Linked DNA regions of Sphaerisporangium rubeum. The protein of the gene in region 2 binds, or shares a complex with, the protein of the main gene of each other region. Links are inferred from orthologs where the notes say so. Each region holds a gene or a part of one and is shown on either strand. Other genes may lie near its edges.

Region 1 (3,259 bases), 1.4 Mb from region 2 along the record:
GGGGGCCGACATGGACAGGCTCGTCATGCCGAGACCCACGAGGACGGGAGCGAGCAGCGGGTCGGCGGCGGCCTCACCGCAGACACCCACCGGTTTGCCGGCCGCGCGGCCCGCGTCGCCGCACAGCTTGACGAGGTGCAGCAGCGCGGGTTGCCAGGGGTCGAGCAGGTCGGCGAGGTCGCCGTGCTGGCGGTCGGCGGCGAAGGTGTACTGGCCGAGGTCGTTGGTGCCGATGCTGAGGAAGTCCACCTCGCGCAGGACGCGCTCGGCGTGCAGGGCCGCGGCCGGCACCTCGATCATGACGCCGACCGTGGGGAGACCGTGCGCGCGTGCCTTGGCGGCGAAGCCGGCGGCCTCGGCGACCGTGCTCACCATGGGGGCCATGACCCACGTGTCGGCCTCGCAGGCACGGTGGGCCTCGGCGATGGCGCGCAACTGTGTGTCCAGCACGCCGGGGTCACGGCGCGCGGTACGCAGGCCGCGCACGCCGAGCGCGGGGTTCTCCTCGTCCGGCAGGCCGAGGAACGGCAGCGGTTTGTCCGACCCGGCGTCCAGGGTGCGGACGACCACCCGGCGGCCCGGCAGCGCGCGAAGGACGACGGTGTAGGCCGCCACCTGCTCCTCGAACGTGGGTGCGCCGGCGCGGTCCAGGAACAGGAACTCGGTGCGGAACAGGCCGACCCCCTCGGCGTCCGGCCGCAGGTCCCTGGCCGAGCCGATGTTGAGCAGCAGCGGCACCGCGTGGCCGTCGGCCGTGACACCGGGGCCGGTGCCCGCGGCGACGCGTTCCCTCTCCCGTCCGGCCTCCTCGCCGATCCTGGCGGCCTCGTCCTCGGCGATGCCGATCAGCAGTTCGCCGGCGCCGCCGTCCACGGCCACCCACGTGCCGTCCTCGACCCCCGCCGCGTCACGGCAGGCCACCACGGCGGGAAGGCCGAGTGCGCGGGCCAGGATGGCGGTGTGGCTGGTCGGGCCGCCGCGCTCGGTGACGAGCGCCAGCACGACCGCGGTGTCCAGGGTGGCGGTGTCGGCCGGAGCGAGGTCGTCGGCGACCAGGACGTACGGGTGACCGGGGTCCGGCACCCCCGGCATCGGCAGGCCGAGCACGGCGGCGACGGCGCGGTTGCGTATGTCGTCCAGGTCGCCGGCGCGGTCGGCGAAGTAACCACCGGCCGCCAGCAGCGCCTCCCGGTGCCGTGCGCAGCCCGCGTCGATGGCGTGGGCCGCGCCGAGCCCGGCCGCCACCCCCTCCTCGACCGACTCCAGCAGCATGGGGTCGGCGGCGATCATGCTCTGCGCCTCCAGGATGGCGCGGGCCTCGGCGTCGGCGGCCTTGGCGGCGTGCCGCTCCAGGTGCTCGGCCACCGCCTCCAGCGCCTCGGCCGCGGCCTTCACCTCGGCCGCCGCGTCCGTCACCGGCGCGCGTCCGGGCAGCTCAGGGGGACGCGCCATCCGGTACGCCGGGCCGGCCGCTCGTCCGGGGCTCACCCCGAGGCCGCGCGCCGGTTCACGCATCGGCGGGCTCCTCGGCGTCCAGGTCCCGCGACAGCAGGCCGGCGAGGGCCGTCAGCGCCTCCTCGGCGCCGTCACCCTCGGCCTCCAGGGTGACCTCGGTGCCGTGGGTGGCGCCGAGGGCCAGCACGGCGAGCATGCTCTTGGCGGGAGCGGGCTTGCGGCCCGGCACGCTGATCGTCACCGGGACGGGCTGGCGGGCCGCGGCCTGCACGAACAACTTGGCGGGACGCGCGTGCAGGCCGCTGCTCGACGCGATGACGACGGTTCTCTGTGGCATGGGGACGTCTCCTCCGTCAGGCGGGGTTCAGGGCTCCACGGTGACCTTGATGGCGACCCCGCGTGCCACGGTGTCGATGCCGTCCAGCACCTCGGTGAGCGGGATCCGGTGGGTGATGAGGTCGGCGACCGGCACCGCGCCTGAGGCGATCAGGCCGAGGGCCTCGGCGTTGTGGCGGGGGCTCGAACCGTTGGCGCCGACGATGGTCAGCTCGCGGTAGTGCACGAGGTTGGAGTCCAGCCGGATGAACGGGTTGTCCTTCGGCAGTCCGCCGAAGAAGCTGATGCGGCCCTGGCGGGCCGTCATCTGCACTGCCTGCTCCTGAGCGGCGCCGGACGCCGCGGCGGTGATCACGACGTCGGCGCCGCGGCCCCCGGTCAGCTTCAGCACCTCGTCCACCACGTCGACGCCGGGACCGCCGATGGTCGCGTCCGGCCGTACCAGCTCGGCGGCCATGGCGAGCCGTTCGGGGTTGAGGTCGGCGAGCACCACCCGTCCGGCGCCGCGGGAGCGGGCCAGCCGCACGTGCAGGCAGCCGATCGGTCCCGCGCCGAGGACGACGACGTCGTCCCCCTCGCCGACCCTGGCGAGCTCCTGGCCGTTCAGCACGCACGCCAGCGGCTCGGCCACCGACGCCTCCGCGAAGCCGACGCCGTCGGGGACGCGGTTGAGCCCGTCCACGGCCAGCACCTTGGCGGGGACCACCATGTACTCGGCGAAGCCGCCGTCGTAGTGGTACCCCATGGACTCCTGGTCGGGGCACACCGTGAGCCGGCCGCGCAGGCACTCCTCGCACCGGCCGCACGGGATGGCGGCGATCACCTGGACGCGGTCCCCCGGCGTCCAGCCCGTCACCTCCGCGCCGGTCTCGACGATCTCGCCGGCGATCTCGTGGCCCATGACCCGCGGCGGCCTGATGTGGTGGTGGCCGTGCTTGAAGATCTTGACGTCGGTGCCGCAGGTGGAGCAGTTGCGTACCCGGATCTTGACGTCACCGGGCCCCGGTGCGGGCTCCGGCGCGTCCTCCACCCTGATGTCACCGGGAGCGTGGAAGCGTGCGACCTTCACTCGGAGGTCTCCTCTCTGACGGGCTGCAGAAGCCGGATGACGTGGCCGGGGTCGGACGCCTCACGCAGCGCCTCGGCCCGGCCGGGGTCCATGAGGATCTCGGCGAGCTCGGCGAGCAGCTCGACGTGGCCGTCGCCTTTGGCGGCGATGCCGATGCACACCACGACCTGCTCGCCGTCCCAGTCGACGCCGCGCGGGAAGCGCACCACGCTGATCGCGTCGTGGTGGACGGCGTCCTTGCCGGCGAGGGTGCCGTGCGGGATCGCCACCCCCTCGCCGACGTACGTCGAGATGCTGCGTTCCCGCTCGACCATGGTGTCGATGTAGGCCGGGTCGATGGCACCGGCCTCCAGAAGGGCCAGCCCGGCCTGCCGGATCGCGTCCTCACGCGATCCGGCG
Region 2 (3,016 bases):
CACCGCCACCTGCTCCTCCAGCGACGGCGAGTCCTCCCGGTCCAGGAACAGCATCTCGGTGCGGAACAGCCCCACGCCTTCCGCGCCGTTGTCCAGCGCGGCGGCGACGTCACGGGGCCCGCCGATGTTGGCGAGCAGCGGCACGCGGCGTCCGTCGGCGGTGCGCGCGGGTGCGGCGGGGGTGCGTGCCGTACCGGTGGAGGTTCGGCCGGTCTCCACGGGTCCCGCGCCGGGTGCGGAGCCGTTCAGCCGGGTCCGCACCTCCGCCTCGTCCGGCCCGACCATGATCACACCGGCGGTGCCGTCCACCAAAACCATGGTGCCTTCGGCGATGCTGGTCGCTCCGGGGCAGGCGACGACGGCCGGCACCCCCATGGCGCGGGCCAGGATCGCGGTGTGGCTGGTCGGCCCGCCTCGCTCGGTGACGAACGCCGCCACCACGTCCCTGGACAGCGTGGCCGTGTCGGCGGGGGACAGGTCATGCGCGACCAGCACGTACGGCGCCTCGGCCTCCCCCGGCAGGCCCGGCATCGGCACACCGGTCAGCTCGGCGATCACCCGATCCCGCACGTCGTCCAGGTCGGCCACCCGCTCGGCGACGTACCCGCGGCCTTCGGCGAGGACGTCACGGAACCGCAGGAACGCGTCGTACACGGCGCGCTCGGCGGCGACCCCGGCGTCGATCAGGCCGGCCACGTCCGCGCTGAGCTCGGGGTCGAGCGCCATCATGGCCTGGGCCCGCAGGACCTCCTCGGCCTCTCCCCCGCAGGCCACGCCGCGTTCCTCCAGCGTGGCGGCGACCCGCGCGACTGCGGCCTCGGCCCTGGCCGTCTCGGCGACCGGGTCGCCGTCGTGCCGCGACCCGGCGGCCGGCTCGGCGATCTTGAACCGTAGCAGGAACGCCGCGCCGTACCCGGTCCCCGGGCTGACTCCTGCCCCGGTGAGCGTCGTCATCGTGTGTTCAGGGAACCGACACGATGGCGGCGAGCTCGTCCAGCAGCCGGTCGGCGTCCTCACCTTCGGCGTGGATCACGATGGTCTCGCCGCTGCGGACATCCAGCGCCAGGATGGACAGGATGCTCTTGGCGTTCACCGGCGTGCCGCCGGGACGCGCGACGGTGACGTCGATGGCCGCCTTCGCCGCGGTCTGCACGAACGTCGCGGCCGGCCGCGCGTGCAGGCCGACCTCCGACTCCACTACCACCTTGCGCTCAGGCACGGTTCCTCCTCGACAGGGTTGTTTTTCATTACGCCTTGATACCCGGCCTCAACAAAAGAGGCGGCTCCGTCAGTCCCACCGGAACAGTTCCTCCCCGGCGCGCACCACTCCGGCCGCCAGCGTACGCAGCGCCTCGGGCCGGGCCTCCAGCGCCACCACCGGACACGCCGGCGACAGACCGGCCGCCTCGACCACCGCCGGGTCCCAGACCACGACGGGACACCCCGCCGCGACGGTCTCCCCCTCGCGTACCAGCACCCGGAACCCCTCCCCCCGCAGCCGCACCGTGTCGATGCCGAGGTGGACCAGCACCCCTCGGCCGTCGGGCCCCACGATCACGTACGCGTGCGGGTGGATCTTCAGCACGGTGCCGTCGAGCGGCGCCAGCGCCTCACCCTCGGCGCGGCGCGGGTCGATCGCCGTGCCGGGCCCCACCAGCCCCCCGGAGAACACCGGGTCCGGCACCGCGGCCAGCCCGATGACCTTCCCGGTCACCGGCGCGAGGACAGTGGTCACGGCCTTGAGGTCTCAGCCGATGATGTCGTCGATGTCCGAGGCGAGCGTGTCGGCGTCCGGCCCCACGACGACCTGCACGACGTTACCCGCCGCCATCACGCCGTGCGCGCCGGCGGCGCGCAGCGCGGCCTGGTCGACCTTGGCGGCGTCGCGGACCTCGGTGCGCAGGCGGGTGATGCACGGCTCGATCTCGATGATGTTGCCGGCTCCGCCGAGCCCGGCGATGATCGCGTTCGCGTCAGCAGACATGTCGTCCTCCTCGTCGCACCGCCTCGGGTGCTCCCGCGTGCCGGGAAGAAAAGGCTATTGCGTCTGCGTGACCTTGTTGAGGCCGCGCGGGGAGTCGGGGTCGTACCCGAGCCGGCGGGCCAGCGCCTCGGTGAGGAGCTGACCCGGCACGATCAGCCCCATCGGGGCCACCCACTCCGGCAGCGCCGGGCCGTTGAGCGACGCGGTGGCGGCCCCCGCGAGCTCCGCGCCGCCGCCGACGGCGTACGCGGCGGCGCCGGCCCCGGTCACGCGCCTGGCGAGCGCGACGGTGCCGGGGAGCGTCGGCCCCTCCCCTGCGGCGACCAGCAGCGCGGGGGTGTCGCGGTCGACCACGGCGATCGGGCCGTGCAGCAGGTCGGCGTACGACAGGCCCATGGCGTGCAGGTAACACGCCTCCTTGAGCTTCAACGCGGTCTCCAGGGCCGTGGAGAACGCCATGCCGCGGCCCGACACCACGACACCCTGCACCCCGGCGAGGCCCTCGACGACGGCGTCCAGGTCACCGGGGTCGGCGATCAGCTCCTCGACGGCGTCCGGCACCCGGGCCAGGTCGCCGGCCTCGACGCCGGCGCCGAGGCCGAGCGCCAGCACGGCGAGCGCGGCGAGCTGGGTCGTGTAGGTCTTGGTGGCCGGAACGGCCTCCTCGGCGCCGGCCACGGTGCACAGCGCGAGGTCGGCGGCCTGCGCGAGCGGCGATCCCTCGCCGCCGTTGGTGATCGCCACGGTGGCGGCGCCGCAGTCCTTGGCCCAGGCGAGGGTCTCGACGATCTCCTCGGTGCGGCCCGACTGCGACAGGCCGACGGCGAGCGCGCCGGACAGGTCGATCCTGCGCTTGTAGGTGGTGGCGATGGACGGCGCGGCGAGCGCGGCGAGGCGGCCCGCGTACGCCTCGACCAGGTAGCGGCCGTACACCGCCGCGTTGTCGGAGGTGCCGCGCGCGACGAACACCAGGTGGCGGGTACGCGCGGCGATCGCCTCGACCTCCCCCACCCGGGGCAGCAGCGCGTCCAG

What was found.
Region 1: the proteins of BJ992_RS07550 (region 2) and BJ992_RS13320 are in contact, whole or in part, in an NMR structure (PDB 1GGR), measured with the Escherichia coli proteins. The link is inferred for Sphaerisporangium rubeum from one-to-one orthologs.

Annotation. Positions count from the first base shown.
Region 1 is NZ_JACHIU010000001.1:3,107,748-3,111,006, reverse strand. What follows is about bases 151-3,097. They hold BJ992_RS13320 (HPr family phosphocarrier protein), read right to left. Parts: upstream 1,793-3,097; coding sequence 1,508-1,792; downstream 151-1,507. Other genes in these bases: BJ992_RS13310 (PTS mannitol transporter subunit IIA), read right to left, coding at 2,857-3,097; BJ992_RS13315 (alcohol dehydrogenase catalytic domain-containing protein), read right to left, coding at 1,820-2,860; ptsP (phosphoenolpyruvate--protein phosphotransferase), read right to left, coding at 151-1,515. Outside these bases: more of ptsP, read right to left, coding at 1-150; more of BJ992_RS13310, read right to left, coding at 3,098-3,259.
Region 2 is NZ_JACHIU010000001.1:1,747,791-1,750,806, reverse strand. What follows is about bases 13-2,716. They hold BJ992_RS07550 (PTS glucose transporter subunit IIA), read right to left. Parts: upstream 1,736-2,716; coding sequence 1,289-1,735; downstream 13-1,288. Other genes in these bases: BJ992_RS07540 (SIS domain-containing protein), read right to left, coding at 2,039-2,716; BJ992_RS07545 (PTS sugar transporter subunit IIB), read right to left, coding at 1,748-1,984; BJ992_RS07555 (HPr family phosphocarrier protein), read right to left, coding at 962-1,219; ptsP (phosphoenolpyruvate--protein phosphotransferase), read right to left, coding at 13-954. Outside these bases: more of ptsP, read right to left, coding at 1-12; more of BJ992_RS07540, read right to left, coding at 2,717-3,016. UniProt on the Escherichia coli protein: The phosphoenolpyruvate-dependent sugar phosphotransferase system (sugar PTS), a major carbohydrate active transport system, catalyzes the phosphorylation of incoming sugar substrates concomitantly with their translocation across the cell membrane.